Dinghuibacter silviterrae: one gene and its partner. The protein of the gene in region 2 interacts with the protein of the main gene of each other region in a pairwise test. Links are inferred from orthologs where the notes say so. Each region holds a gene or a part of one and is shown on either strand. Other genes may lie near its edges. The genes, in order: rlmB and tsaE.

Region 1 (9,843 bases), 2.4 Mb from region 2 along the record:
GGATGGTCAGGGTCGACGCATCTAAAGAAGCAAACGGCGTCAGCCAAGACGCAAAGATAGGTCTTACAGCCTCATTCCCTTGCAGATATACCCCCCTGACGCGACCACTTCCGTTGTCCAGGTTGTAATAGGCGGACACCTTTGGTTGTTCCGGCTTCAGGTCCATGGTGGTGGGGTCGGCAAAGTGGTTTTTGACGTATCCCCTCGACCCGAACAGACCTTGTTCTTCCCCGCTCCACAGCACGATCCGGATGGTCCGCCTGGGGTGGAGGTCCAGCGTCTTCAGGATGCGAACGGCCTCCAGCATGACCGCGGAACCAGCCGCATTATCGGTGGCGCCGGTGGAGGAGTGCCAGGAATCCAGGTGGCCGCCGAGCATAACGAGTTGGTCTTTGAGCTGCGGATCGGTACCGGGGATCTCCCCTACCACGTCATATCCCTGCTTATCCCCTTTATTGTCGGTAAAATGGCTCTTCACCTCTCCTTCCAGTTCAACCGGGATACCGGCTTTGACGAGCCGGATGATGCGGTGCAGGTCCTCGATGGGAATCACCATATCGGTCAACCCGGCGGGCAGGTTTTGGGCGTTCCCGCCCCAACTCTGGACAAAAAGCGTCCCGTCTTTGCCCCGGGTGTTGCCGCTCAGGACCATCAGCGCGCCCTCGTCTTTCAGGAAGGCAGCCTGCTGGCGGGCAAAGGCGCCGCGCAAGCGGAACTGCGCCATACGCGCGGAGTCCGGGTTCCCACGGCGGCGCTCCGGCAGAGGCTCCTGCATTTTCGCCAGGTCCGTATCGACATACCGCATGGCATCGGCCTTGAACGGCTCGGCGAGGGTATCGTCGTTGGGGAAAACCACGATTTTTCCCTTCAGCTTCCCTTTATAGTTTAACAACGCCAGCGAATCCTTTGCGTCCACCAACACGACAGCCCCCGAAACGAGTCCCTTAGTGGAAGCGGTCCAGGCTTTTGGATAGGCCATGATCGGTTGATAGTAGGGCGCTTTTAGCGCCAGGTAGGATTTATCCAGCTCCCAACCGCTCCCAAAGTCCCCCCAGGGTTCGAGGGTTGCGTTGGACAGACCCCAGTCCGTCAGGGTATTTTTTACCCAGTTGGCAGCGCGGAAATAACCCGGCGAATTGGTCAGGCGGGGTCCGCTGACGTCCGTCAGGTAAAAAGCGATGTTCATGACTTGTGAGTGGTTAAAGGCCTGGTCTTCAATTTTGGCGACCACGGCCGGATCGGGCGTTTCCTGCGCAAGGGCGGGTCCGCCTGCGGCAAGCAAAAGGGCGAGCACCCATAAAGATCTTCTCATGTCGTTGATTTAGACACAAAAGCTAGGCAAGTTTGCCTCCAGGGCAAAACCAGGCTATGCAGGCGGGCGGGGTACCGGATGAACGGGTGATTACGGGTGCTCCGGCAGCGAATCCTTGATCTGCGCACACCCCACAGCCCCCAGATAGGGATTCATGATCCGCGTGGTATCCCCCACCGGGCTGATCCAGTCCCCCGGATTGTCATCCCCCAGGGCAGTCGCACATTCGGTCAGGTACAGGGTTTTCCGGTCATACCGCACCGTGCGCAACAGGTCGTACAAGTCCTGGGAAACCATATTCAGCTCCTGCCGCCGGGACGCGAGTGTAGCTTCACCGAGCAACCCTTTTAGCTCGGTGCGGGTATCCGACAACTGGCTGGTGGCCGTTTGAAAAACCAGGGTATCCACCGCAAAGTCCGTAAAATGAAGGCTGTCCAGCGTTGTCATGAACACACGCCCGTTTTGGCCGATCAGTCCCGTATCCCCCTTGGCAAAAGCTGTGACCAGGCCTTCGTAGCTCGTCATCATCCCGTCCAGGGATTGTCCGAAAGCGGCGGAATACTTGCCTTCTTTGACCGGTTGCGGCTTGGGGGCCGGCGGCGTGGCTTCCTTGTCTTTGTTGTTACAGGCCAGGGCGGCAAGCAGGATACAGACGGCCGGGACGAAACGACGCATGGCGAGGCAAATTTTTATAAAGGTAATGGATTTAAGGGGCGTAACTTTGCGTGCTTAAAGTTAAAATCATGCTCGCAGGCTTACAAAACGTAACCTTTGAATTCGGTGCCCGTTTGATTGTAAAAGAGGCCACCTGGCATATCCATCCGGGGGAAAGGATCGGTTTGATCGGGTATAACGGGACAGGCAAGTCTACCCTCTTGAAAGTACTCGTGGGAGAATACAGCCCGTCCAAAGGTGAAGTCATTCGCGGCCGGGGAACCAGCATCGGCTACCTGCACCAGGACCTCCTCAGCTTCGACACCAGTGAATCCGTTTTGAGGGTGGCGATGGGTGCCTTCGAACGCGTCCTCCAACTCGAAAAGGAAATCGAGGAGTTGGGTAAAATATTGGAGCAAAAAGAAGACGAAGCCCTCCTCATGGAGTATTCCGAAAAACTCCACGAGATCGACACGCTGGACGGGTACAACATCCACCACAAGACTGAAGAAGTCCTGCAGGGGCTTGGGTTTAACAACGCCGACCTCGAACGCCCGTATCAAACGTTCAGCGGGGGCTGGCGGATGCGCGTCCTGCTCGCCAAAATGATTCTTCAAAAACCCGATTTGCTCCTTTTGGACGAACCGACCAACCACCTTGACCTCCCGTCCATTGAATGGCTGGAAAAATACCTCGTCCACTACCAGGGCTCCGTCGTGATCATTTCCCACGACCGGTACTTCCTCGACCGCATGGTCACCAAGATCGTCGAGCTCTACCAGCAACAGCTCCATATCTATTCAGGGAATTATTCCTACTATATGGAGGAAAAAGTCCTTCGGACGGAGCTTCAGCAACGCTCCTTCGAAAACCAGCAGGACTATATCCGCCAGCAGGAACGTTTTATCGAGCGATTTAAAGCCAAGGCCTCCAAAGCGGCCGCAGCGCAAAGCGCCATGAAACGCCTCGACAAACTTGACCGTATCGAGGATGTCAAGGTCGAGCGTCCCGACTTGCGCATCAACTTTTCCGTCAACCAACAACCCGGTAAGATCCTGGTCACGCTCAAAGACGTCAGCAAAGCCTTTGGCAATAACGTCATCCTCGAACATACCGACGCCGAGATCAACAGGGGCGACAAGATCGCCCTCATTGGTGCCAATGGACGGGGTAAATCTACCGCCCTGCGCATCATTGCCGGAACGGAACCCTTTACCGGGGAACGCGTCTGGGGCCACAACGTCGTGGAAAGCTTTTACGCCCAGCACCAGCTCGAAGCCCTCGACGTCAACCAGACCGTGCTCGCCGAAATGTTGCACTGCGGCTCGCAAAAGACGGAGTTCGAATTGCGCACCCTACTGGGTTGTTTTCTGTTCAGCGGTGATGAGGTGGAAAAGAAAATCAAGGTCCTGTCCGGCGGCGAAAAAGCCCGCGTCGCGCTGGCCAAAGTCATCGTCAGCAAGGCCAACTTCCTCCTGCTCGACGAACCGACCAACCACCTCGACATGCACTCCGTCAACCTCCTCATCGATTCGTTAAACCGCTACGAAGGCAGCCTCCTCCTCGTCAGCCACGACCGCTATTTCGTCCAAAAGACCGCCAACAAAATCTGGGAAATCGACGAGAACCACCAGATCAAAGAATTCGTCGGTCACTACGAGGAATGGGTGGATTGGAAAAACCGCATGGCGGCCCGCGCCGCGGAGAGTGCTGCGCCCCGCAAGGGCAGTGGCAAAGCCGCGGCGAACGAGCCCGCGGCGAAAACCGCCGCCGCACCGGCCCCACCTCCGTCACCCGCCCCGAAGGTCAGCGCCCCCGCGCCAAAACCTGGGGGTGAGCCCATCGACAAAGAAGCCAAAAAAGAGCTCCAAAAACACCAACGCCGTTTCGAGCAGGTCGAAGCCGAACTGGCGAAAACCAACGCCCGCAAGGCCGAGCTCGAAGCCGCCCTCGGCAGCCCCGACGTATACGCCAACGCCGCCAGGTTCCAGGAGACGGAAAAAGCCTATAAGGACACGGTCGCCGCTATCGAGCGTCTCAACGGCGAATACGAAGTCGTTTTCGAGAAACTTGTGGAACTCGGCGGTGCCTAATTTTCGTATATTTCAAACATTATAAACACCTCAATTCAAAAAAATGTTTGACGAAATTTTACAAGCGGTTAAGGATCATCTGGCAGACAATCCCCAGGTCGCGGCATTGCCTGCCGACCAGCAAGAGGCGTTGCACAATGAAATTGCCCAACACGTAGCTAACCAGGCGGGTGAAGGCGGTGCGGGCGGCGGCTTGCTGGGTGCCCTCGGTGGGGGAAGCGCCCTGACCAGTGCACTCGACGGGGGCGTCAACAGCCTCGCCGAAAAATTCGGGCTGAGCCCGGAAGTATCCGGGGCTATTACCTCGGCCTTGCCGGGCTTGCTACAGAAATTTACGAGCCAGTAGCCGCCGCGCGCGGCGCGTAGCCGTGTGCACACGCACGGCGCGGTGCCGCGCAGCCGTCGGCGCCGCCCTACACAAAGATCGTCCCCGCGAAAGCCCTGGCCTCGTCCAGGGCTTCGCCATTGATATGCGTTTCGTACCCATGCGCATGCAGGTAGGAAACTATATCGGACGTATCCAGGTTCCCCACGAGCTCATCCTGCGCCATAGGACACCCGCCAAATCCACCGATGGCCCCGTCGATACGGCGGGAGCCGGCGTCAAGGGCGGCGGCGACCTTTTCGGAGACCTCGCCCGGGCGGCTGTGGAGGTGGACGCCGATCTCCATTTCAGGGAGCGCGTCCACGACGTGTTTGGTGAGGTGAAAAATATCGGAAGGACTGGCCAACCCTACGGTGTCGGCCAGGGATATGCTGGTGATCCCCATGTGGGCGAGCTTTTGGGCCCAGTGGTAGACGATGTCCTTCGAGTAGGCGTCACCGTAGGGATTGCCAAAGGCCATCGACAGGTAAACGACGAGTTGTTTGTCGGACTGTTTGGCGAGGTAGTGGATGTCGAAGACGCGTTCGAGGGATTCGGCGATGGTAGCGCCGGTGTTTTGAAGTTGAAAGGTCTCGGACACGGAGAAGGGATACCCAAGGTAACCCACTTCGGGGTGGCTGCAGGCTTCTTCGGCCCCCCGGCGGTTGGCGATGATCGCAAGCAGACGGGTGTCGTGGATCGGTCGGTGCAGCCCGGCGAGGACGGCCTCGGTGTCAGCCATCTGGGGAATGGCTTTGGGGGATACGAAGCTCCCGAAGTCAAGGGTGTCAAAGCCGACGCGCAACAGGGCATTAATATAGTCCACCTTGACGGCCGTGGGGATCTGGTGTTTCCAGCCCTGCATGGCGTCGCGGGGGCATTCGATGACTTTTACAAAACGGTTGTTTTTGAGGGCGGGCGCGGTGCTGTCCTTAGTGTGCATATAGGCGGCTTTTCAGTGCTTCGTAGAGTATGATCCCCGCGGCGACGGAGACGTTGAACGAATCAAACGTCCCGGCCATGGGGATCGTGAAACGGGCGTCGGCGGCTTTGCGTAAAAAGGGCTGGACACCGGTTTCCTCGTTGCCCATGATCATACAGGCGGGGATGGTCCAGTCCAATTCGAAAACACGGGAGGGCGCGTTCATTTCAGACGTGTACACCTGGATGCCATTGAGGTGCAGCGTATCGACGGCCTTCAGCAGGCTGGACACGCGGCATACATGGATCTTTTCCAGGGCCCCCGCGGAGGACTTCATGGCCTCTTCGTTGAGGGCCCCCACGCCTTTGTCGGGGATGATCAGCGCCTGCGCCCCGCAGCAAAGCGCGCTCCGGGCAATGGCACCGATGTTCCGGACGTCGGTGACGCCGTCGAGCATAACCAGGAGCGGCGCCACCCCCTTTTCCACCGTCTGGTCGATGACCGCCTGGAGGTCCATGTAGGTGATCAGCGCGGCAATCGCGACGACGCCCTGGTGGTTTGCCCGGGTAAAGCCGTTGAGCTTTTCAACCGGAACGGTATTGATAGGCACCTGAAGGGTAGCCGCGAGCTTTCGGATCTCGTCGATCCCTTCGCCGGACACGCCCTTTTGCATAAAGATTCTGTCCATGCCCTTACCGGCTTCAAGGGCTTCAAGCAGGGGCTTGCGGCCGATCACTAAAGAGGGCTTCGCGAAAGAGGGCCTCGCGGTTTTTTGGGAAACAAAACGCATCGGGCAAAGGTACTAAATCCGCCCCTTCGGCACATGCGCCGCAACAAACGCCAGCCCCTCGGCACTAAACCCGTCTATCGGCAGTATAAAAGCCGACACCCGGTCGGTAAAGAGCAACAGGTACTTCCCAATGCGCTGCTTGCGCACGATCCCCTCCCAGGGAAGGGCGTCCGTAGCGGTACTCAGCCGCAACCCTTCCTCCGAAAACGTGTACACGACGTGTTGGGAACTCAGGGTTCCGTAGCGGTAGGTGCGGGCGGCCAGCCAGGCATTGAACGCCGGAAAAGCGAGACAGAAATAGACACCGATAAAAAGCGTGGGATATATATTCCCGAAAGGCGGAACCAGGTGCGCCAGTTGGAGCAGCCCCAGGCCCAGCGCAGCCACGCCCACACAGGAGAAAAAAAGGATGACCGGGTTGGTGTAGGTGCGCCGGACGCTCATGCGGATAAACTCGGAGCGGGTGAGAAAGGCGTTGACGGTAAAGGACATTGGGCAAAAATAAGGGTTCCCGGCCGGGAACCCAAACGCGGCCCAGGAGGGGCCCAAACGCAAGCGCGGCCCCTCCTGGGGCCGCGCTCATCAGACGTAGTGAGTGTATCAAGATTAATGATGTACCGCAACAACGGCCTGCCCATTCCCGGAGGGCTCTTCCGCCATTTGCTGGATGACTTGTTTCTTCTTTTCAGGATGCCCGAGGTGGAACCGCCGCATAAACCCGTCGGCCAGCGAGTAGATGACGGGCACGACGATCAGCGTCAGGAACATGGAGCTGACCAGACCGCCGATGACGACCCAGGCGAGGCCGTTTTCTACCGCGGACACGCCGCCTTTGGCGAGGGCGATGGGCAACATCCCGAACACCATGGCGATGGTGGTCATGAGGATGGGGCGGAGACGGGCGTGGTTGGCGTAGACGAGGGCGTCGAAGGTATTGTGGCCTTCGGCCTTGCTTTGGTTGGTGAAGTCGACGAGGATGATGGCGTTTTTGGCGACCAGACCCATGAGCATGATCATACCCATGATCGTAAAGATATTGAGGGTATTGTTGGTCAGGGCGAGGGCGAGCAGGGCGCCGATCAGGGCCATGGGGAGTGACCCCATGACGACCATGGGATACACGTAGCTGTCGTACAGGGCAACCATGATGAGGTAGACGAGGACGATGGAGATCAGCAGGGCGATCCCGAGGGTGCTAAAGGCGTCGCCTTGGTTTTCCTGGTCACCGGCAAAGATGTAGGTGACCCCGGTGGGACGGCGGAGCTTGAGCAACGCGGCCGCAAATTCTGCGGTCACGGTACCGGAAGGACGGCCGATGACCTGGCTGCGGACGGATACGGAGGGGCTTTTGTCGCGGCGTTCGAGTTCGCTGGGGCCGGAGCCTTCGGTGACGGTGGCAAACTGGTTGAGTTTGACGAGCTGTCCTTTATTGTTGACAAAAGAAAGGTTGGATACGTCGGCGATGTTCTTGCGGTCGAACTTCCCGAAACGCATGTTGATGTCGTATTCGTAGGCGCCCTGACGGTATTTGAGTTTGCTGTCGTCCGCGGTTCCCTGGAAGGCAGTCTGCATGGTGGCACCGACGACGTCGAGGGTCAGCCCCAATGCGGACATCTTGTCGCGGTCGAAGTGGACGTCGACCTCAGGGGTGCCGTTTTCCATGGACAGTTTTGCTTCGGTGACACCGTTGATCTTTCGCAGGGTCTCCAGGGCGACATTGGCAAAAGCCATGGCGCTGTCGAGGTCGGCGCCAAGGACGTCGAGCTGGATGGGGGCGGCCTGGGCGGAACCGAGGATGCTCACGGGGAGGGTTTTGACCTTCACCCCGGTAAGCTGGGCGGCGAGTTCCTGTTTGACGTGGGCGGCATAGATGTCGGAGCCGACGCTGCGTTTGCTTTCGTCGACAAGGGTCACGGTGATCTGGGACTCGTAGGCCACGGCCTGGTTGGCCTGGCCGAAGTTGTCGGCGCTGGCCTGCCCTACCACGGTGATCATGGAGGTGATCTCCGGTTTGGTGGCTAAGTAGGCTTCGGCTTTCATCGTGGCCTGGTTGGCCTGCTGGACGGAGGCGTCCTTGGGCAGTTCCAGGGCGACGATAAACTGGCCGCGGTCACCGTTGGGGATGAATTCCCCCCCGATAAAGCCGCCGCCGACCAGGTAAAAGGAGGAAAAGAGCAGCACGGTGGCGATCCCGAGGGTCGCGATCCGGTGGCGCAGACACCAGCGGAGCGTGGCGCTCATCCAGTGGGTGAAGGCGTCGAGACGGCGCTCGAACCACATGATGAATTTTTCGAAAATATTTTTCCCCGTCAAATGTTCCACCTTACCCATGCGGGAGTACAACAGGGGCACGATCGTAAACGACGCGAGCAGGGAGAAACCCGTGGCGATGACGACCACGATACAAAACTGCCGCAGGATCTGGGACACGATTTCGTTGGTCAGGGAGATGGGAAGGAACACCACCACGATGACAAAGGTGATGGACATAACGGTGGTGCCGATCTCCGCGACGCCGTCGTAGGCAGCGCGCACCTTGTTTTTGCCCATTTCCATGTGCCGGTGGATGTTCTCCAGGACCACGATGGCGTCGTCCACCAGGATCCCGACTACCAGCGAGAGCCCCAGCAGGGACATGAGGTTGAGCGAATAGCCCAGGAGCTTGATCCCGATAAACGTCGCAACCAGCGAGGCCGGGATCGAGATCATCGTGATAAAGGCGTTCCTCAGGGTGTGCAGAAACAGCAGCATCACCGCGGCCACGAGGAGGACGGCGATAAAAAGGTCGCGGATGACGGAGTTCGCCGAATCCAGCGTAAAGGTGGTGGTATCGTTGGCGATGTTGAGCTTGAGTTTGTAGGCCGAGTAGTCCTGTTCGAGCTGGGCAACGGCGGCCTTCACTTCCTTGGACACCTCGACGGCGTTGGCGTCGGTTTGCTTCTGGAGCTGGAGGGCGATGGCGTCGACCCTGTCCACGCGGGAGAGCTGGTCCTGGTCTTTGATCCCGTCCTGGACGTCGGCGACATCAGACAAACGGACCTGGGTACCGTCATCGGTGGTGGTGATGACAAGGTTGCGGATCTGGTCGATGCTGGTAAACTTCGCGGCCAGGCGGATCGACGTGTTTTGTGCATCCGTTTTGATGGCGCCCGTGGGGAATTCCTGGTTGGCGTTGGTCACGACCTGGCGCACCTGCGCAAGGGACAGTTTATAGGCCTCCAGTTTCTGGGAATTCACGTTGATCTGGATCTCGCGCTCGGAACCACCGACCAGCGTCACCTGGGCCATGCCAGGGAGCCGGGACAACAGGGGTTGTATCTTCTGGTTGACGATGTCATACAGCTTGGTGGCCTCCATATCGGCGGAAGCCGACAGCGTGATGATGGGGAGGTCACTCAGGTCGAATTTGTTGAGCGAAGGCGTCTTGGCGTCCGTGGGCAGGTCCGAGATGATGACGTTCACCCGGCGCTGGGCGTCTTCCAGGGACACGTCGGCGTTGGCCGCGGTCGTGAGCTGGATGGTCAGCACGGAGAGGTTGTCGCTTGAAATGGCCGTGAGTTTTTTTACGTTTTCCATAGCGGCCACGGCGTTCTCGATCTTTTTGGTGACCGAGCTCTCGACCTCTTCGGGGCCGGCCCCGGGATACACCGTGGTAATGGTGATGACGTTCGAAGCGAACTTCGGGAACAGTTCGTAGTTCAGTGTGGA
Region 2 (9,989 bases):
AAAGATCAGTTCCAGCCCCGGGAAAACCCGGTTGATCAATCACTTCACCGTGCAAAGCACTCCTCCATACGCCAACTGGTACATGGTGGATCTCCCGGGGTATGGTTTTGCAAAGGTGTCGCAGAGCCAGCGGAAGCAGTGGGAAAAGATGATCGAGGAATACGTTCGTAAACGGGAGACCCTGGGCGCGCTGTTCGTTCTTATAGACAGCCGCCATGAACCCCAGGCCATCGACCTGGAGTTCATCGCGCGTCTGGGCGAATGGGAAGTTCCTTTTGCCTTGATTTTTACAAAGTCGGATAAAAGCACGCAAAAAGAAGTAGCCGCCAACGTCCGGGCGTTCCTCAACGAGATGCGCAAGGAATGGGAATTCTTACCCCCGCACTTTGTTACCTCCGCCGTAAAACGGACTGGCCGGAAGGCAGTGCTGGACTATATTGCCGCGTGCAACGAGACCTTTTCTCAGGCCGGTACGACGAGCCGGAAGCCGTTCCCGTGAATGTTCACGATCTCGATGGTCTCGTCTTCCTTGAGGTATTTCCGCAGCTTGGCAATGTACACGTCCATGCTCCGGCCGTTGAAATAGGTGTCGCTGCCCCAGATCCGTTTCAGGGCCTGTTCGCGGGGTAGCAGGTCGTTCTTGAATTCCGACAGCATTTTCAACAGCTCGTTTTCTTTGGGAGAGAGCGTTTGCGTCTTGCCGTTGATCGACAGTTCGCGGAGCTTGGGGTTGAAATGGTAACGGCCCAGGTCATACTCGGTCACCTCGCCCGTCTTATTCATTTCCTCGTTCCGCTTCAGGATGGCTTTTATCTTCAGGAGCAGCACTTCGCTGTCGAAGGGTTTTGTGATGTAGTCGTCGGCGCCCAGCTTATAGCCATTGATGATGTCTTCCTTCATCGTTTTTGCGCTGAGGAAAAAAAGAGGAATATCCGGGTCGACGTCCCTGATCTCCTCTGCGAGCGTAAAGCCGTCCATGTTTGGCATCATCACATCCAGGAGACACAGCTCGAACTTTTCCCTACGGAAAGCCGCCAGCCCCAAAATGCCGTCCCGTTCCAGCGTCACGTCGTAATCGTTCAGCTCCAGGTAATTCTTCAAAACCATTCCTAAGTTGTTGTCATCTTCCACGAGTAAGATCTTGGGTCTTGTAGCATCCATATACTTCTGATTTAAAGTATCTTAAAATTATTCCGTTTTTCTGAGAAAACGCGCGGCCGCCGTATTTTTGTTGGCTATGACACTAAAGACGCTCATCGTAATAGGAGACCGGGTGTTGATCCGGCCCACCAAGCCCGACGAACGCACGGAAAGCGGTTTGTATCTCCCACCTGGGGTACAGGAAAAGGAAAAAGTACAACAAGGCTATGTGATCAAAACCGGTCCGGGCTATGCCATTCCCATGCCGGTGGAGAACGAGCCCTGGAAAGGGGAAGAAGAACAAGTCAAGTATGTGCCGCTGCAGGCGCGGGAAGGCGACCTTGCCATCTTCCTCGTGAACGGTGCCACGGAGGTGGTGTATGACGGGGAAAAATATTTCATCGTGCCCCAGGGGGCCATCCTCATGCTGGAGCGGGAGGAGGAACTATAAGACCACACTGGTCGCATATTCCGCACCTGGGGCCCTTTGGTAAACCAAAATAATCATTGATCCACTGCGCCCTGCATTCGCCCTCTTGCTGCAGGTATGCCGCCATCCTGGACAACCGCCGGGCATACGTCTGCCTGAGCGTTTCCAGACGCCGGCTGTCGATCCGGAGGTCTTCCATGCGAACCCTGGGCTGGAGCAGCCGGACCTGGGGACCGTTGACCGCGGGGGTATAGGATAGGATGCCGGCGCGGTCCAGCCCCTGAAGCCGCTGGGTCACCATGGCCTCATCCTGGCGGGTGAGCCGTGCCAGACGGTGTTCGGATATGCGGGTGGGATAGTGCAGGATCCCCGGGTAGTTCCGGAGCATCGTGTCGATCAGCGGGTCTTCCAACCCTTCGAGGGCCCTGGCCGCCAGGCTGAACTCGCAAAGCGCCGGCCGGCGGACGCGGTCGGCATATAGCAGGAGCTCTTCCTGTTCCAGCACCTTCAGGGCGTTCAGGGTAAGACCGGCGCCCCGTTTGAAGCGCTGGAGAAATGTATCCAGTGAAAAGTCGTACCACTCCATGTCTCCGCTTTCGGCGGGGATCTGCAGGTAGTGTACCAGGTCCCGGTAGACCTCCCGGACCGCTTCTTCCGGCGGAAAGCGCTGACCCGGCAAGGCTTCGAGCGTACGCAGGTCGGAGGCTCCATATAACAGGAGTGCCACGGCCGGGTGGCCATCCCTGCCCGCGCGGCCCGCTTCCTGGTAATAATTTTCGATACAATCCGGGGCATCGAAGTGGGCGACACAGCGGACGTCGGGTTTGTCGATCCCCATCCCGAAAGCATTGGTAGCGACCATGATTCTTGTGTGTCCCGACATCCAGTCGTCCTGGGCGGCTGACCTTGCTTCCGGGCCCATACCGCCATGGTAAGGGGCGGCGCTAACCGCCCGCGACCGTAGAAAGGACGCGAGGTCTTCGGTGGTCCGGCGGTTCCGGCAATAGACGATGCCGGTCCCGGGGGTGGCGGACAGGAAACGCAACAGTTCCCCGGTTTTGTCTCCGGAAGACCGCACCTGTAGCGACAGCCGGGGCCGCAGCAGCGGTCCTTCGATGATTTCGGCGAACCGCAGTTCCAGTTGTTGGACAATATCCGTCTTGACCTCGGGCGTAGCCGTGGCGGTCAGGGCGAGAAAAGGAACACCGGGGAGCGCTTCCCTGATGTCGGCGATCCTGCGGTAAGCCGGTCTGAAGTCGTGTCCCCACTCCGATACGCAGTGCGCTTCGTCGACGGCCACCAGGCGGATATCCAGACCGGGCAGGTAGCTGGCCAGCGCCTGGGTTTCCAGGCGTTCGGGGGAGACGTACAACAGCTTGATCTGTCCCCTCAGGGCGCGCTGGAGAAGGGCTTCGCTTTCCTGCCAGGTCATACCCGTGTAGAGGGCGCCCGCCGGGATCCCCCTCTCCAGGAGGGCGTCCACCTGGTCTTTCATGAGGGCGATCAGGGGACTGACGACCAGGCAAAGACCGGGCAAACAAAGCGCCGGTACCTGGTAACAAAGAGACTTGCCGCTCCCTGTCGCCAGCAGGGCAAGGACGTCCTTGCCTTCCAGCAGCGGTGTGATGACTTCCTCCTGGAGGGGGCGGAAGCCCTCGAAACCCCAATACGTTTTCAGGACATCAAGCGGCGTAGACATAGGCTTTGGCGGTCCCGCTTTGTATCAATCCCCCTTTTTCCACGACCTGGGGAGGGGTCCGGACGGTTTCCCCGACCAGGATCTCTCCCGTGAGCAGCTTGCAATCCGCGGGTACGACCTCACCCGCTTTCAGCAACACCAGGTCGCCGGCGCGCAGCTCCTGGGGGGCAACGGGAAAGATAAGCTCCTGGTATTGATCGTCAAAGGCGATCATAAAGGCGGTGACGTTCATCGGCATAAAGTTACCATCTTTGTGGGATGGATATAGTCTATTCCCTGGAGGAATTACCCCAGGCGGCTTCCCGCTTACTCGACACGGTCGGCGTGCCTTGCGTCATCGCCCTGCACGGCGAGATGGGGGCCGGTAAGACAACGTTCACCCATGCCTTTTGCGAAGCCCTGGGGGTGGATGGCCATGTGTCCAGTCCGACCTTTGCCCTGGTCAACGAATACCGGACCCGGGCAGGTGAGGGGATCTATCACATGGACTGGTACCGGTTAAAGGGGGAGGAAGAGGCGTTACAGGCGGGGATGGAGGAATACCTGTATTCGGGGAAGACGTGTTTGGTGGAGTGGCCGGAGCGGGCGCCCGGCCTGCTCCCGGAGGGAACCGTCCACGCCTGGCTGGAGGTGGTGGACCCCGAAACACGGCGGTTGAAGGTCTGACGCGCATTTTGTATATTTACCATCCCATTTAATCGTTGCACGACTATGCCTGTCAAGAAGCCCTTTTTGGCGACTTCATTCACCTACGAAACCCTGGAGGAAACCCTGGACGTCAAACCCAAGGGAACCTCCTTGCATATTGGTATACCCAAGGAAAACTGGTTCAATGAAAACCGTGTTCCCCTGACACCGGAGGCCGTGAGCGTCCTGGTGTCCAACGGACACAAGGTCGTCATGGAATACAAGGCTGCCGAAGGCGCCCACTATTCCGACATGGAATACAGCGACGCGGGGGCGAAGATCGCGTATGACAAAAAGGAAGTTTATCAAAGCGACGTGCTCATCAAAAGCGCCCCCGTCGGCGAACCCGAACTGGAATGCCTCAAAGCCGGCCAGGTCATCATTTCTCCCATCCACCTGGCCGTCATGAAGTGTGAGATCCTCGAAAAGATGATGGCCAAACGCATCACCGCCCTTTCTTTCGAGAACCTCAAAGACGACTCCGGCAACTATCCCATTGTCCGCTCCATGAGCGAGATCGCCGGGAGTGCCGTGATGCTCATCGCCGGGCAGTACCTCAGCAATGCCAACAACGGCAAGGGCGTGCTCTTGGGAGGGATTTCCGGTATCCCGCCGACAAAGGTCATCATCTTAGGCGCGGGCATCGTAGGGGAATTTGCGGCCCGTACGGCCATGGCCATGGGAAGCAGCGTAAAGATTTTTGACAACAGCATCTACCGCCTCAAACGGCTGCAGAACAATATCGGGTCCCGGCTTTTTACCTCCGTGATCGAACCAAAAATCCTTGCCAAACAGCTCAAAACCTGCGACGTGGCGGTAGGGGCGTTGTCCTCCGGTGGGGGCAGGACGCCCATCGTCGTCACCGAGGAAATGGTCTCGCAGATGCGCCAGGGCAGTGTCGTCGTCGACGTGAGCATCGACCGCGGCGGCTGTTTCGAAACCTCCGAGATCACTTCCCTGGAAAGCCCGATCTTTATCAAACACGGGGTCATCCACTATTGCGTCCCCAATATCCCGTCCGGCTTTGCCCGTACGGCCAGCCAGGCGATTTCCAACGTCCTCATGCCCTTGTTATTGGAAGCGGCGGAGAGCGGGGGATTCGAAAGCCTCGTCTGGCACAAGGTGTCGATCCGCAGCGGGATTTATCTGTTCAAGGGGTCGCTGACGAATTTTCATCTCAGCCAAAGGTTTGACCTCAAGTACACCGACCTGAACCTGCTCATCGCGAGCCAGCGCTAGTCTTGAACCCGGCGATCGACATCACCTGCGTGCAGAAATCGTATTCATCCGGATCGTTGCTGCTGACGATAATCGTACGCCCCGCCCCGTGGGTTGCGATCAGCCGGTGGTATAAGTCGTACCCCGCCTGGTCGAAGTTGGTGCAAGGCTCGTCGAGCAACAGCGCGAACGTGTCGGAGAAGATCGCCTGGGCGAGCTTGACGCGCTGCTTCATGCCGCTGGAGAAATAGCGTATCTGTTTGTCCCGCGCCGCCTCCAGCCCAAGCTCGGTAATGATCAAAGAAGGCGTCACACCCGGGCGCCAGGATTTAAAGCCGCCATGGAACGTCAGGAATTCGATCAGGGTCATTTCCTCGATCACCTCCAGGTAGGGGGCCGCCAGCGCGATGTGCTCGAAGACGCGGTCGGGCGCGACGGCGGCGGGCGGAGAAGGGCTGCCGTCTGGCGCAGCCACCTCCCATAAGATGGTCCCTTCGCTGGGCACGAGCACCCCCGCCAGGATCTGGAGCAACGTCGACTTACCCGAGCCGTTTGGCCCGGTGATGGCGTAGGCGACGCCGGGGGAAAAGGTATAGGTGCACCGGCGGAAGATCCAGTCGCGGTTGTAGCGTTTTCCTATATCAGAGAGTGATATCCTCATCGGCGCTCTCTTTGATATACCGTCGGATGATGCCGGCTTTCGAGTTTTCGATGAAGGAAATGATGTTTGCCCGGATGGGGGTGTCGGGGATTCTTTCTTTGATGACGCTCAGGGCGGTGGATGTTGTATGCCCTTGTATGAAAAGGATGTGGTAAATGTTGGATATTTCTTCCAGGGCTTCCTTGCTGAAGCCGCGGCGGACGAGGCCTACCTTGTTGATGCCGGCATAGCTGAGGGGCTCGCGGGCGGCCTTGACGAAAGGCGGCACGTCCTTGCGGATGGAGCTTTGCCCACCGATGTAAGAATGCGCGCCGATGTGGATGAATTGTTGTACGCCGGTCAGGCCGTTGATGATGGCGTAGTCGTCCACCGTGATGTGTCCGGCCAGGGTAACGCCGTTGACAAGGATGACGTGGTTGCCGATGATACAGTCGTGGGCGACGTGCACGTAGGCCATGAGCAGGCAGTGGCTGCCGACCACGGTTTTCCACTTGTCGACGGTGCCCCGGTTGATGGTCACGCACTCCCGGATGGTCGTATGGTCGCCAATGATGGCCAGGGTTTCTTCGCCGACAAATTTGAGGTCCTGGGGCACGGCGCTGATCACCGCCCCGGGGAATATCTTGCAATCCTTGCCGATCCGCGCGCCATCCATGATGATGGCGTGCGACATGATATGACTACCTTCCCCGATTTCAACGTTCTCTTCCACTACCGCAAACGCATCGATCTTTACGTTCGGGCTTATTTTCGCATTGGGGTGTACTTGGGCTAACGGGCTGATCATGTTACTTTGTACTTTTTACAATTTGAGCTACCAGGTCTGCTTCGGTGACCACCTTGTTGCCCACGTAAATGGTTCCTTTCATCTCGCAAATGCCGCGCCGAATAGGTGCGGTCAGTTCCATCTTGAGGATCATCGTGTCCCCGGGAACGACCTTTTGTTTGAAGCGGCAGTTGTCGATTTTTAGAAAGTAGGTTTCATAGTGGTCTTCGGGATTGTCTTTCGGGATGGCCAGTATGCCCCCGGCCTGGGCCAGGGCTTCCACTTGCAAAACGCCCGGCACCACGCAGTTGCCGGGGAAATGCCCCTGGAAGAAGGCCTCGTTGTAGGTCACGTTCTTGACGGCGATCACGTGCTGGGACGTCATCTCTATGACCTTGTCGATCAGCAGAAAAGGGTAGCGGTGGGGTAATATTTTTTCGATCCGGTGGATGTCGAACACCGGGGTTTTATTGGGGTCATAGGAGGGAATACCCGCCTTGAATTTGTTTTTCTTGATGTGCTCCTTGATCTTCCTGGCAAAAGCCACGTTGGAAGAGTGCCCGGGCCGGTTGGCGATGATGTGGGCCTTGAAGGGGAAACCCACCAGGGCCAGGTCGCCCACGACGTCGAGGAGCTTGTGCCGGGCGGGTTCCGTCGGGAAGCGGAGTTCCAGGTTGTTGAGGTAGCCCCCGCTGTTGACCGAAATGCTTTCCCTGTTGAATACCTTGGCCAGCTTTTCCAGTTGGCCGGGGGTGACAGGACGATCCACCACAACGATGGCGTTGTTGATGTCTCCTCCCTTGATCAGGTTATTTTCAAAAAGGAATTCGAGTTCATGGAAAAAAGAGAAAGTGCGGCAGGGTGCGATCTCGGTATTGAAATCGCCCACGTGCCTGAGGGCGGCGTGCTGGGTCCCCAGGACGGGGCTATTGAAGTCGATCAGGGCGTTTACCCTGAATTCGTTGTAGGGCATAGCCACCATCTCTACCTTCTTCTGGTCGTCTACGAATGAAATATTATTCTCGATCGAGTAGTAGACTTTGCGTGCATTTTGTTTTTCCAGCCCCACCAGTTCCAGCGCTTCCACAAACGGCTTGGCGCTCCCGTCCAGGATGGGAATTTCCGGTCCGTCGAGCTCCACCAGGACGTTGTCCACCTGTGTCCCAAAAAGGGCCGCCATCAGGTGTTCCACGGTAGATACCCGTGCCCCGTTGTGTTCCAAAGCCGTGCAACGGGTCGTATCGACGACATAATCACAATCCGCCTTTACCGTGGGGCCCCCCGGGAGGTCCGTCCGTTTAAAAACCACGCCATGGCCCGGATCAGCAGGAACAAGGGTCATATTAACAAATTTCCCTGTATGAATGCCTACGCCTGAAATGGTAATCCTCTCTTTAATCGTGTGCTGAAAGTGCTGACTAGCCCCGTTCGTGCTTTCCATGGGCACGAAAGTAGGAAAAACTGGCTAATCTCCGGGGATTCAAGAGATACTTTCTTTTTCCGCCAGGAGTTGCCTGAGCGCGTGCTCCAGGTCGGCAATCCGTTTTTCCAGTTCCGGCAGGTTCCGGAAGATGGCCTGGCTCCGGAGGGTGCTCGTGTAGTCGAACGCGGGTGACCCGGAGATGGCGGAATTGGGGGATTTGACCGACTTCGTGACCCCGCTTTGGGCATTGATGCGGGTCCCGTCGGCGATGGTGATATGGCCTACGATACCGGCCTGTCCACCCATCATTACGTTCTTGCCGATCTTGGTGCTTCCGGATACGCCGGTTTGGGCGGCGATGACCGTATTTTCCCCGATCTCCGCGTTGTGGGCGATCTGGATGAGGTTGTCCAGCTTGGCGCCCCGGTGGATGATGGTGCTGCCGATGGTGGCGCGGTCGATGGTGGCGTTCGAGCCGATTTCGACATTATCTTCTATGACCACATTCCCGATCTGGGGTACTTTTTTGAACGTACCGTCCGCCTGGGGGGCGAAACCGAAACCGTCCCCGCCGATCACCGTGCCGGCATGGATGGTGACGTTTTCCCCCACCTTACAACCATGATAGATCCGGACGCCGGGGTAGAGGATCGTGTTGTCCCCGATGATGACCCCCTGACCCAAAAATACATGGGGATAGATTTTTACATTCTTCCCGATGGTAACGTGGTCGGAGATATAGGAAAAAGCACCGACGAACACGTGCATGCCGAGGGTGGCCTTGTCGGAAATAAAGCTCGGTTGTTGTATGCCGACCATCTGTTGGTTCTGGATCTCCTGGTATTTGGCCAGCAGGGTGGCAAAGGCGGAGTACGCATCCGGTACCCGGATCAGCGTCGATTTTACGATCTGGCGGAGTTCCTGCGCGGCGTTGATGATCACCACGGACGCTTCGGTGGTATATAGGTAGTCCTCGTATTTCGGATTCGCCAGGAAGGTCAGCTGCCCGCTCCGGGCTTCTTCGATCTTGCCGAAAGATTCCACCACGGCATCGGGATTGCCGTCAATTTTACCCTGTATGAGGAGCGCGATCTGCGCAGCTGAAAATTGCATAGTTCCGTGTTTATCCTCGCGATCGGATTTGATTCTAAAATAACGTAAATATTCTAAATTTATTTGAAGCGTCCATTTTGGGGGGACTGGTCCTCCAGCCCGTCATCTTGGGTAGCAAAAGTAGAATTTTTTTACAGGGGTTGCTAAAGTTTGATGAATAAGGGCGTTGTCGACTCCTGAGATGTCCCTGACCTCTCCGGTCTTAAAAAGGACCCGGATCATTTCATCCCGGGCGTCATAGGTGCTGTTGGACGCCGTCCCCTCAAAAACAAAGAAACCCGCCTCCCTTTCGGTGATGCCCAAGTTCCGTGCCACCGCCTCCTTCATCTCACCCAACTCGGTGACGCCATACGGCGACGCGCCCAGCCGGATCTTTAATAAACGCCTGTCAATCAGCCAACTGGACAGGGTGGATAGGACCCTGTCCGGGTGAAACCGCCAGCGTTTTAACAACCCTTCCACATCCGAGTCATCCAACCGGCAAAACCGGTCGAGGTCCAACGTTTTCATACCCTCCAGGAAACCATACAACGGGACCTCCGGATCGGGCCGGAGTGCCCCCGACGCCACCAGCTCTTTGGCCCGGGTCAGGATCCTGACCAACATCTGCTCTGCGCTGAGGACGGTCTTGTGCAGGTAAACCTGCCAGTACATCAACCGGCGCGCCACCAGGAACTTTTCGATCGAATAGATTCCTTTTTCCTCCACCATCAGCTCTCCCTCGTGGACCGTGAGCATCTTGAGGATACGATCGTACCCGATCACCCCTTCCGATACCCCGGTGAAAAAACTGTCCCTTGTCAAATAGTCCATTCTATCCACATCCAGTTGCCCGGAGATCAGCTGGTGCAA

What was found.
Region 1: the proteins of tsaE (region 2) and rlmB interact in binary tests that used the Escherichia coli proteins (3 or more experiments, as listed by UniProt). The link is inferred for Dinghuibacter silviterrae from one-to-one orthologs.

What each region holds. Positions count from the first base shown.
Region 1 is NZ_SODV01000001.1:3,757,663-3,767,505, reverse strand. The notes cover bases 4,246-7,046. They hold rlmB (23S rRNA (guanosine(2251)-2'-O)-methyltransferase RlmB), read right to left. Parts: upstream 6,136-7,046; coding sequence 5,356-6,135; downstream 4,246-5,355. Other genes in these bases: EDB95_RS16170 (efflux RND transporter permease subunit), read right to left, coding at 6,742-7,046; EDB95_RS16175 (YcxB family protein), read right to left, coding at 6,148-6,627; EDB95_RS16185 (hydroxymethylglutaryl-CoA lyase), read right to left, coding at 4,473-5,366; EDB95_RS16190 (hypothetical protein), read left to right, coding at 4,246-4,405. Outside these bases: EDB95_RS16205 (M20/M25/M40 family metallo-hydrolase), read right to left, coding at 1-1,312; EDB95_RS16200 (DUF3347 domain-containing protein), read right to left, coding at 1,403-1,987; EDB95_RS16195 (ABC-F family ATP-binding cassette domain-containing protein), read left to right, coding at 2,056-4,059; more of EDB95_RS16190, read left to right, coding at 4,103-4,245; more of EDB95_RS16170, read right to left, coding at 7,047-9,843. UniProt on the Escherichia coli protein: Specifically methylates the ribose of guanosine 2251 in 23S rRNA.
Region 2 is NZ_SODV01000001.1:1,329,793-1,339,781, forward strand. Bases 2,285-5,231 are described here. They hold tsaE (tRNA (adenosine(37)-N6)-threonylcarbamoyltransferase complex ATPase subunit type 1 TsaE), read left to right. Parts: upstream 2,285-3,527; coding sequence 3,528-3,935; downstream 3,936-5,231. Other genes in these bases: EDB95_RS05905 (RecQ family ATP-dependent DNA helicase), read right to left, coding at 2,285-3,269; EDB95_RS05910 (P-type ATPase), read right to left, coding at 3,253-3,501; EDB95_RS05920 (alanine dehydrogenase), read left to right, coding at 3,981-5,195; EDB95_RS05925 (ABC transporter ATP-binding protein), read right to left, coding at 5,176-5,231. In the rest of the region: yihA (ribosome biogenesis GTP-binding protein YihA/YsxC), read left to right, coding at 1-499; EDB95_RS05895 (response regulator transcription factor), read right to left, coding at 463-1,161; EDB95_RS05900 (co-chaperone GroES), read left to right, coding at 1,238-1,591; more of EDB95_RS05905, read right to left, coding at 1,563-2,284; more of EDB95_RS05925, read right to left, coding at 5,232-5,835; lpxA (acyl-ACP--UDP-N-acetylglucosamine O-acyltransferase), read right to left, coding at 5,816-6,622; EDB95_RS05935 (bifunctional UDP-3-O-[3-hydroxymyristoyl] N-acetylglucosamine deacetylase/3-hydroxyacyl-ACP dehydratase), read right to left, coding at 6,624-8,042; lpxD (UDP-3-O-(3-hydroxymyristoyl)glucosamine N-acyltransferase), read right to left, coding at 8,082-9,137; EDB95_RS05945 (HD domain-containing protein), read right to left, coding at 9,240-9,989. UniProt on the Escherichia coli protein: Required for the formation of a threonylcarbamoyl group on adenosine at position 37 (t(6)A37) in tRNAs that read codons beginning with adenine.